DNA from 3 places in the Megasphaera indica genome. Region 2 is predicted to be linked to each of the others. Evidence: riboswitches for the same ligand, from Rfam matches in the RefSeq annotation. Region 2 holds a riboswitch; each other region holds the start of a gene.
What was found. Region 2 has a riboswitch for ZMP and ZTP ahead of ACFCTO_RS09810 (phosphoribosylaminoimidazolecarboxamide formyltransferase). Riboswitches for the same ligand answer to the same signal wherever they lie in the genome.
Positions count from the first base shown of each region.

Region 1: linked by a shared signal. The riboswitch ahead of ACFCTO_RS10055 (L-lactate MFS transporter) and the one ahead of ACFCTO_RS09810 (phosphoribosylaminoimidazolecarboxamide formyltransferase) in region 2 are both predicted to bind ZMP and ZTP.
Region 3: linked by a shared signal. The riboswitch ahead of ACFCTO_RS10210 (formate--tetrahydrofolate ligase) and the one ahead of ACFCTO_RS09810 (phosphoribosylaminoimidazolecarboxamide formyltransferase) in region 2 are both predicted to bind ZMP and ZTP.

Region 1 covers NZ_JBKKJR010000021.1:18,209-21,484, reverse strand. Annotated here, with positions in the region: gene ACFCTO_RS10055 (L-lactate MFS transporter) at 374-1,612, opposite strand; ZMP/ZTP riboswitch at 1,688-1,772, opposite strand; gene ACFCTO_RS10050 (D-alanyl-D-alanine carboxypeptidase family protein) at 1,831-2,976, opposite strand; gene rsmG (16S rRNA (guanine(527)-N(7))-methyltransferase RsmG) at 2,994-3,276, opposite strand, start outside.
Region 2 covers NZ_JBKKJR010000020.1:27,782-31,057, forward strand. Annotated here, with positions in the region: gene ACFCTO_RS09810 (phosphoribosylaminoimidazolecarboxamide formyltransferase) at 273-1,448, opposite strand; ZMP/ZTP riboswitch at 1,502-1,579, opposite strand; gene ACFCTO_RS09815 (hypothetical protein) at 1,787-2,275, opposite strand; gene ACFCTO_RS09820 (hypothetical protein) at 2,524-3,276, shown strand, end outside.
Region 3 covers NZ_JBKKJR010000022.1:3,462-6,737, reverse strand. Annotated here, with positions in the region: gene ACFCTO_RS10215 (phosphohexomutase domain-containing protein) at 1-1,414, shown strand, start outside; ZMP/ZTP riboswitch at 1,468-1,545, shown strand; gene ACFCTO_RS10210 (formate--tetrahydrofolate ligase) at 1,598-3,276, shown strand, end outside.

The sequences.
Region 1 (3,276 bases), on a different contig from region 2:
GCCGTCCCAAAGAGCGGCCCGTTGTGGGAATCCCGTGAAATGCCATTTGCTGATATCATTATTCACAGGTCGCAAAACCATTCCTCATAGACCAGTTGAGTATATCTCCCATTGTTCACAACGGGACGCCCAAGGCTCCCTTTATAGGGGAGCTGGCCGCCGAAGGCGGTCTGAGAGGTTAAAGAGCATCCCCCTACGCACGAGGCCACAGGCCTTGGATTATTTGTCGCCTGGCTGCGATTCGTTCATCGTTCATCGTTCGTCGTCATCGAAAAAAAAGCTGCCGCATGAGCGACAGCTTTTTTTCGTTGTAGGGGCGACCCGTGGGGCGCCCGCGTGCGCCCCCCTACGACGAACGACCTACGATGAACGATCATCCCCGTGCTTCTGCGACGCGGGCGATGCCGTGGCGGGTGCGGTATTTGAGGAAGAGCATCAGGGCCAGGGCGACGGTGAAGGCGCCGACGAAGAAGTACAAGGTGACGGCATAACTGTTGGTATTTTCTTTGATGAGCGACAGGACCAGGGGACCGGCGACGCCGGCAGCACCCCAGGCCGTGAGGATGCGGCCGTGGATGGCACTGAGGTATTTCGTACCGAAGAGGTCGCTGAGGTAGGCCGGCATGCACGAGAAGCCGCCACCATAGCAGGAAATGATGAGCAGGACCAGGACCTGGAAACTGAAGGCGCCCGTAACGCCAGCCAGCTGCCAAAAGGCCAGGATTTCAATGACAAAGAAGAGGACATACGTAGCCGAGCGGCCGATGTAGTCGGATATGGTCGCCCAGGCGATGCGGCCGGCGCCGTTCATGAGGCCGATGAAGCCGACCATGGAAGCCGCCGCCATAGGCGACATGCCGACGACATCCTGTGCCATGGGCGAAGCGACAGACAGCAGGGCAATACCGCAGGTGATGTTGGTGAAGAAGAGCCACCAGATGGCGTAGAACTGCCAGGTCTTCATGGCCCGGCGGACGGTGAACTGCGGCTGGGCGTCGGCGTATTCGACGGAAGATTCTTTTTCGGCCTTGGCCGGAACGTCTCCGGCTGCCGGCGGAGCCAGGTAGAGCGACGAAGCCGTCATGACGACCATATAGACGCAGCCGAGGATGATGAAGTTAGCGACTAAGCCAAAATGCTGGACCAGCAGCTGCATGGCCGGACCGGCGATGAGGCTGGCAAAACCGAAGCCCATGATAGCCAGGCCCGTAGCGAAGCCCCGATTTTCCGGGAACCATTTGACCAGTGTCGATACGGGCGTGATATAGCCCGTCCCCAGGCCGACGCCGCCGATGACGCCGTAAAAAGCGTAGAGCATGGGCAGGCTGTGGGCATAGAGAGCCGCTGCCGTGCCGAACATGGCCGTGACGAAACAGGTCATAGATAAGAGGCCGGACTTGCGAGGGCCGATTTTCTGGACGAAACTGCCCAAAAAGCCGGCCGACAGGCCGAGGAAGAGAATGGCCAGGGAAAAGGTCCACGTCGTTTCCTTTAGGGTAAAGCCCATAGATTCCATGATGGGCTTGGTGAGGACGCTCCAGGCGTAGACACTGCCGATACAGAGGTGGAGCCCCATGGCAGACAGGGCGATGAGCCAGCGATTTCGTTTCATTTAGACAACACTCCTTGTGAGGAGCCAGGCTGGCGAAAAAAAAATACCGGCCGCCTGGCTCAAGAATATGTAGCATACTCTTGCCCAGACGGTCGGCATGAAAATCTCCGTACAGTTCATGTGGTTACTCCACTTGATTCCGTCAGTCCTGTACGAATCTGCTGATGTGCTTATTATACGAATATGGACGGTGATTGTCAATATCCCTTTGTAAACTTTTAAGCAGCCGGCGAGAAGGGAACGTAAGGCTGGCTGGAAACAGCCGGCTTACTGGTCTTCACCGTATCAGCTTTGGCAGCGGTTTTCGCAGTCGTCTTGGCTGCCGTTTTAGCAGCTGTTTCCGTTGCGGTCTTTACCGTTGTAGCTGTTTTGACAGGCGCTTTGGCCGCAGCCGTGGAAGCGGCAGCCGTAGCTGCTTCCTGCTTCTGCTGCGATGCCAGTTCAGCAGCCTGGGCCTGTTTTTCCTTGATATCCGACAAGGTCTGGCCTGCCGGTGCCTGACGCAGGATATAGACGTTTTCTGCCGGTTCGACCGGTTTCAGGACGGAAAAACCATAGGCCATCAATTTCTGGGCATCGCCGAAGCGGTCGTCCGAGTTCATGATGGAAGCGATGACCGTCCGGCCATCCTGGGTAGCCGAAGCGATCAGGCAGGGACCGCCGGCATTGGTCGTACCGGTCTTGATACCGTTGGCACCTGGGAAGCCGCTGGTCAGGAAATAGTTCGTCGTCGTGCAGTGCTTGGACCCGCCGTTGATATAGGGCATGTCGTATTCACTGTGGCTGACCATGTCGCGGAATTCCGGCATTTTCATGCCATAAGCGGCAATCGTCGCCATATCGCGGGCCGTCGAATAGTGATTGCTGTCCGGCAGGCCATGGGGATTGGCGAAATGGGTATTCGTGCAGCCCAGGGCGGCTGCTTTTTCATTCATCTTGGCGACGAAATCGGCCTGGGTCGGCGTAACCGTTTCGGCTACGGCAACGGCCGCATCACAGCCGGATACGGTCATCATGCCGGTCAGGGCATGGCGCAGGGTAATCTGGTCGTCAGGATCGATGCCCAGGACAGACGCATCGCTTTCGATGTTGTAGACGTCATTGGTGATATTGAGGGGCTGGTCCATTTTGCCCTGGGCCTTACCCAATTCGACGCCGAGAATACCGGTCATGATTTTCGTCGTACTGCCCGGATAGGCCCGGTCGTCGGCATTTTTCGCATAGAGCGTGTCACCCGTATCGGCATCCATGACATAGGCGGCATGAGCGCTGATTTCAGGCGGCTGCGGCGTATCGGCAAAGACGGCGGCCGACACGGTCAGGCAGGCGGCTGCAGCCAGACAGAAGATTCTTTTCAAAGACATAGCATACACTTCTTTCTCTATAAGGGATTTTTCGCAGCCATCTTGGGCTTGCGGGGATACTTCTTGGGGCTTTCCTTCACTTTCTCGATGTAAAGGACGGCGCGGACGTCATCGAGTCCCGGCAGGTGGACAGGCCGGACTTCGGCGATTTTGCCGCCCAGGATCTGCAGGGCTTTTTCGCCTTCTGCCAGTTCGTCTTCATACTGGGCCCCTTTGAGGGAAATGAAATAGCCTCCGGTCTTCACGTAGGGCAGGGCCCATTCGGCCAATATGTTCAGGCGGGCGACGGCCCGGCTGGTG
Region 2 (3,276 bases):
CTCTTGTTTCGTGGAAAAAAGGAGCTGTCGCATCGCGACAGCTCCTTTTAAGCAGTTAGCAGATGGCATAACCCTTCGTGCGACAGCGCCTTTTCTTGTAGGTGCGCCACGTGGGGCGCCCGCTCTGGGATAGGTACGATTTCCCGACCCGTTTGCTAGAAGAATCATCCAAATTCCTAACGGGTCGCCCACGTGGCCCCTACAAACTCTATACTACAAACTATAGGGCATAGGAACCCCGTGAGCGGTCCTTCTTCTTCCCAGGGGAAGCCTTAATGATGGAACAGGCGCAGGCCGGTCATGGCCATGGCGATGTTGTATTTATCGCACGTTTCGATGACATTGTCGTCGCGGATGGAGCCGCCGGCCTGGGCGATGTAGTCGACGCCGCTGCGATGGGCCCGTTCAATGTTGTCGCCAAAGGGGAAGAAGGCATCGCTGCCCAGGGCTACGCCGTGGAGCTGGGCAATCCAGGCTTTCTTTTCTTCCCGTGTGAGCGGTTCCGGTTTTTCCGTGAACAGGTCCTGCCAGATGCCGTCGGCCAGGACGTCTTCGTAGTCATCGGAGATGTAGACGTCGATGGCGTTGTCGCGGTTCGGACGGCGGACATCGTCGCGGAAAGGCAGGTTCAGGACTTTCGGGTTCTGGCGGAGCCACCAGATATCGGCCTTGTTGCCGGCCAGGCGCGTGCAGTGGACGCGGGACTGCTGGCCAGCGCCGACGCCGATGGTCATGCCGTCTTTGACGTAGCAGACCGAATTGGACTGGGTATATTTCAAAGTGATGAGGGCGATCATCAAATCGCGCTGAGCCGCTGCCGGGATATCCTTGTTCTTCGTCGGGATATTTTTGAAGAGGTCCGTCGTAATCTTGGCTTCATTGCGTTCCTGTTCAAAGGTGACGCCATAGACTTCCTTCGATTCGACGAGGCGCGGCTTGTAGTCCGGGTTTATCTGGAGGACGCAGTAATTCCCCTTCTTCTTGGTCTTCAAAATAGCCAGGGCTTCGTCGCTGTAGCCCGGAGCGATGACGCCGTCCGAGACTTCCCGCTTGAGGAGCGTTGCCGTTTCGACATCGCAGACGTCGGACAGGGCAACAAAATCGCCGTACGAGCTCATGCGGTCAGCACCGCGGGCGCAGGCATAGGCCGAAGCCAGGGGGGACAATCTCAAATCGTCGACCCAGTATATCTTTTTCAGGGTATCACTCATGTCCGTAGCGACGGCGGCCCCAGCCGGGCTGACGTGCTTGAAGGAAGCCGCTGCCGGAAGGCCTGTCGCTTCTTTCAATTCTTTGACCAGCTGATAGCTGTTGAAGGCGTCGAGCAAATTAATATAACCGGGACGGCCGTTGAGGACCGTAAAGGGCAGGTCGCTTCCATCTTTCATATAAACCCGGGCCGACGACTGGTTGGGATTGCAGCCGTATTTTAATTGCAGTTCTTTCATGGTGATTCCTCCTGAATAGTTAAGCAAAAATAAAAAATACCGACACTTCTGGAACGTTTCGCCCAGACGGTCGGCTCGTACGAATCATGCTCCCCGTGGTAACTCCACTTCCGTCAGTCACATGTTTCAGATTTATTATACCGTCCGCAGACGGGAGATGTCAAGAAAAAGGACCGCCCTTCGGACGGTCCCTTTTTCTGTAGGGGCGCCACGTGGGGCGCCCGCTCCAGGATGATGTGATTTCCATTTTCCATTCGGTTTACTAGGAGAAACATCCAATCCCTAACGGTTCACCCACGTGCGCCACTACAGTGTCACGAGCCACTAATCACTATCCACTAACCCGCCTGTTGTTCAAAGATGTCCTGGGCCAGGCCCATGGGTTCATCGCGGAAGAGGCGTTCGTCCATGGTCTTCAGATTTTCGGCGATGTGCGGTACGAATTCCATCTGGTCGAGGATGTCCTTTTGCAGATCCACGCCCGGTGCGATTTCCGTGAGGACTAAGCCCTTATCGGTGAGGACGAAGACACAGCGTTCGGTGATGAACATGACCTGCTGGTTGTGTTTATGGGCATATTCAGCACTGAAGGTAATCTGGCCGACCTTATCGATGAATTTCTGGACAGCCCCTTCATGGGTGATGACCAGTTTGCCGTCCCGGATTTCTTCGCGCAGGCCCTTGGCCGTAAAGGTGCCACAGAAGACGACTTTATGCGTATTCTGGGTGATGTTGATGAAGCCGCCGCAGCCGGCGATGCGGTCTTTGAACTTGCTGACGTTGACGTCGCCTTTGGCATTACATTCTGCCATGCCCAGGAAAGCCATATCCAGGCCGCCGCCATCGTAAAAGTCGAACTGATACGGATGGTCGACGATGGCATCGGCGTTGGCCGAACCGCCAAAGTCCGCGCCGCTGGCCGGTACGCCGCCGATAGGCCCAGACCAGGACGGGGAAAGGTGAAAGCCGCGACCAGGCCATCCATTTCTACGCCGGCCGCGCTGACTGCCACACGGCCCTGCGCCAGCTGCTCCACCAATACCTGGAAGGTCTCCAGTCCCAGGGGATGCTGATCATGACCGGCCAGTTCCACGTCCTCGACCAGAACGGCATCTGGCAGCTCCTGGAAGAATGTCACAACGACCGCTGGTCCTGCGACGTCCACTTAGGCCTGAAGATGGACGTCTTTGCCGATCATATGCCCCAGGCCGCCAGCAGCCTCTATCAGTGTCTGGACCACTTATTGACCTATAATTTCACCATGCACGAAATCGACTACGAATCGTACCGCAACATCATCGTCCTCAAAGACGCCTTTGCCTACCTCTACTACGTCGACGGCGACGACTACATCGACATGTGCCTGACCATCACCGACCCGGCCCAGGTCCGGGAAATCTATAAGAAGTGCTGCGCCTACATGATGGTCCAGCCCGTCCTCATGGAGCCCCGCCAGTCCCTGGGCATGGAAAAATTCGGCTACCGCGACATCTTCTTTACATCCAACAACTACCTCTTCTTCCTGACCAACGGCCTGGAATTCCTCCTCCCCGACGAAGTCTATACGTCGCTGTGCCAGCTCATCGACGAAGGAAAATATCCCAATGCCACCAAAGAATGGGTCCGGCGCATCCAGTACATCTGGTACCGCATCATCGAACAGGGGCGCATGAAAATCATCATGCCCAAGAATTCCATCATCCGCTACCTGGAAACGGGCTGCTTCTACCTGACCGACATGAACTACCAGATGACGCCAGACGAAAGAAAGGCCCAGCTCAACCTCATCGTCGAAAAGATGAAGCAGAACCCGGCCATTACTTACGGG
Region 3 (3,276 bases), on a different contig from region 2:
CCCGGAAGCGGTCAACCGCATTGCCGCTGGATTTGCCAAGTTTTTAGCCAAGAAGCTGAATAAACAGACGAGTGACCTGCGCATTGCCGTCGGCCACGATTCCCGCGTGTCGGCGGGCATGATGAAAGAAGCCGTATTCGGCGGCCTCCTCGGTCAGGGCGTCCACGTCACGGACTGCGGCTTGGCTTCGACGCCGGCCATGTTCATGTCCATTATTTTTGAAGATACCCACATGGATGGCTCCATCATGATTACGGCCAGCCATTTGCCCTATAACCGCAATGGCCTGAAATTCTTTACCGTCGACGGCGGCCTGGAAAAGAGCGAAGTCAAAGAAGTCCTGACCCTGGCTTCCCAGTCGTCGGCCATGGCCGTATCGTCGGCTGCCATTGCCTCGCTGGACCTGATCGACCTCTACGCCCTGCACCTGCGCCGTAAGATTTGTGCCGGCCTCTGTTCCGGCATGTACGACCGTCCCCTGGAAGGGATGCATATCGTCGTCGACGCCGGCAACGGCAGCGGCGGTTTCTTTGCCACTAAGGTCCTGGCGGAACTCGGCGCCGATACGACGGGCAGCCAGTTCCTCGAACCGGATGGCATGTTCCCCAACCATATCCCTAACCCGGAAAATGCCGATGCCATGGCCTCTATCCGTAAGGCTGTCCTCGACAACAAAGCCGACTTGGGCCTCATTTTCGATACCGACGTGGACCGCATGAGCGCTGTCTTGCCCGATGGGGAAGAAATCAACCGCAACGCTCTCATCGCCATGATGGCCGCCATCTTGGCGCCTGATTATCCCGGCAGCACTATCGTCACCGACTCGGTCACGTCCGATGAACTGACGACGTTCCTCCAGGATGAACTCCACCTGGTCCATCACCGCTATATGCGGGGCTATAAGAATGTCATCGACGAATGTATCCGCCTCAACAAGGCCGGTACAGTCTCGCCGCTGGCCATCGAAACATCCGGCCACGGCGCGCTGAGTGAAAACTACTACCTCGACGACGGCGCGTACCTGGCCGTCAAACTGCTCATCGCTGCGACGAAAGCCAAGAAGGAAGGCAAACAGCTCGGCGACCTCATTGCCAAATTGGGCCATCCTGCGGAAGGCGTTGAATTCCGCCTGAAAATCATCGGCACAGACGACGTCCAGGCCTACGGCGCTGACGTACTTAAACAGTTTGAAGAACGGGCCGCTCAAGCGGGCATCGCCATCGCCAAGCCGTCCTATGAAGGCGTGCGCCTCGTATTCCCTAACGGCTGGGCCCTGCTGCGCATGTCCCTCCACGACCCGAACATGCCGCTGAACATCGAAAGCAGGGAAAAAGGCGGTTGTCAGCAGATTGCCAGTCAGGTGAAAGGCCTGCTCACGGGCTTTGAACACCTCGATACCAGCGTGATCCAGTAAGATGTCCTGAAAAAGAACCCTTGACCAGAGGGTTCTTTTTTTGTATAATGAAGCTATAATCATGTGACTGACGGAAGTGGAGTTACCACGGGGAGCATGATTTCTTAAAGCCGACCGTCTGGGCAACCTTCCAGCGGAGCGGCCTTTTTTTATGCAAAGAAAAGAACAGGAGTGACAACTACTATGGCAAAGGTATTGAGCGATATCGAAATTGCACAGCAGACGAAATTGGAACCGATTACGGCCATTGCAAAACAAGTCGGCCTCACCGATGATGACTTGGAACTCTACGGAAAATATAAAGCAAAGATTTCTTTTGACGCCATTAAGCGCCTGTCGAAGAATAAAGACGGGAAACTGGTCCTGGTCACGGCCATCACGCCGACACCGGCTGGCGAAGGCAAGACCTTGACCACTATCGGCCTGGCTCAGGCACTGAACTACATGGGCCATAAGGCTGTCGTCGCCCTGCGCGAACCGTCCCTGGGACCGGTCTTCGGCATCAAAGGCGGCGCTGCTGGCGGCGGCTATTCCCAGGTCCTGCCCATGGAAGATATCAACCTGCACTTCACCGGTGACATGCACGCCATTACGGCAGCCAACAACCTCTTGGCCGCAGCCATCGACAACCATGTCCATCAAGGCAACGCCCTGCGCATCGATGTGCGCCGCATCATCTGGAAACGCGTCATGGATATGAACGACCGGGCTTTGCGCAACGTCGTCGTCGGCATGGGCGGCAAAGTCTGCGGCTTCCCGCGGGAAGACCATTTCATGATCACTGTCGCTTCGGAAATCATGGCAGCCCTTTGCCTGGCCAACGACCTCATGGACCTCAAGAAGCGCATGGGCGACATCACCGTGGCCTATGACCTGGACGGCAATCTGGTCAAAGCCCGTCAGCTCGGCGTCGAAGGCGCCATGGCCATCCTCATGAAAGATGCCATCAAGCCGAATTTGGTCCAGACCATCGAACATACGCCGGCCTTGGTCCACGGCGGTCCCTTCGCCAACATCGCCCACGGCTGCAACTCCGTCGTTGCAACCAAACTGGCTATGAAGATGGGCGATATCGCCGTTACGGAAGCCGGTTTCGGTGCCGACCTGGGTGCTGAAAAATTCATGGACATCAAATGCCGTTTCGCCGGTATCAAACCCGATGCCGTCGTCATCGTTGCGACCGTCCGTGCCCTGAAGATGCACGGTGGCGTCGACAAGAAGAACTTGCAGGAAGAAAATGTCGAAGCCTTGAAGAAGGGCTTTGCCAACCTGGCCAAACACATCGAAAATATGCGCCTCTTCGACGTACCCGTCGTCGTAGGCATCAATAAATTCATCAGCGATACAGATGAAGAAATCGCTACGCTGCGGAAACTCTGCGAAGATTACGGCGTCGAAGTCGCCCTCAACAACTGCTGGGCCGAAGGCGGCAAAGGCGGCGTCGAAATGGGCGAAAAAGTCCTGAAACTGCTGCAGCAGCCGAAGACCCCGTACAAACCGCTCTACGACGTCAACGCTTCGATTCCTGAAAAACTGGAAACTATCGTCAAGAAAGTCTACGGCGGCGACGGCGTCCTCTTTGAAGGCAACGCTCAGAAACAGATCAAGGAACTGGAAGCCTTTGGCCTCGATAAAATGCCGATTTGCGTGGCCAAGACGCAGTATTCCCTGTCCGATAACCCGGCGCTCCTGGGGGCACCGAAGGGCTTCAAGGTCACGGTCAAAGACGTCCGCGTCTGCACCGGTGCGGGCTTCATCGTTTGCCAGACGAGCAATATCATGACCATGCCGGGCCTGCCGAAAGTACCGGCTGCCAACCGCATGGACATCGACGAAAATGGCGTCATTACGGGATTGTTCTA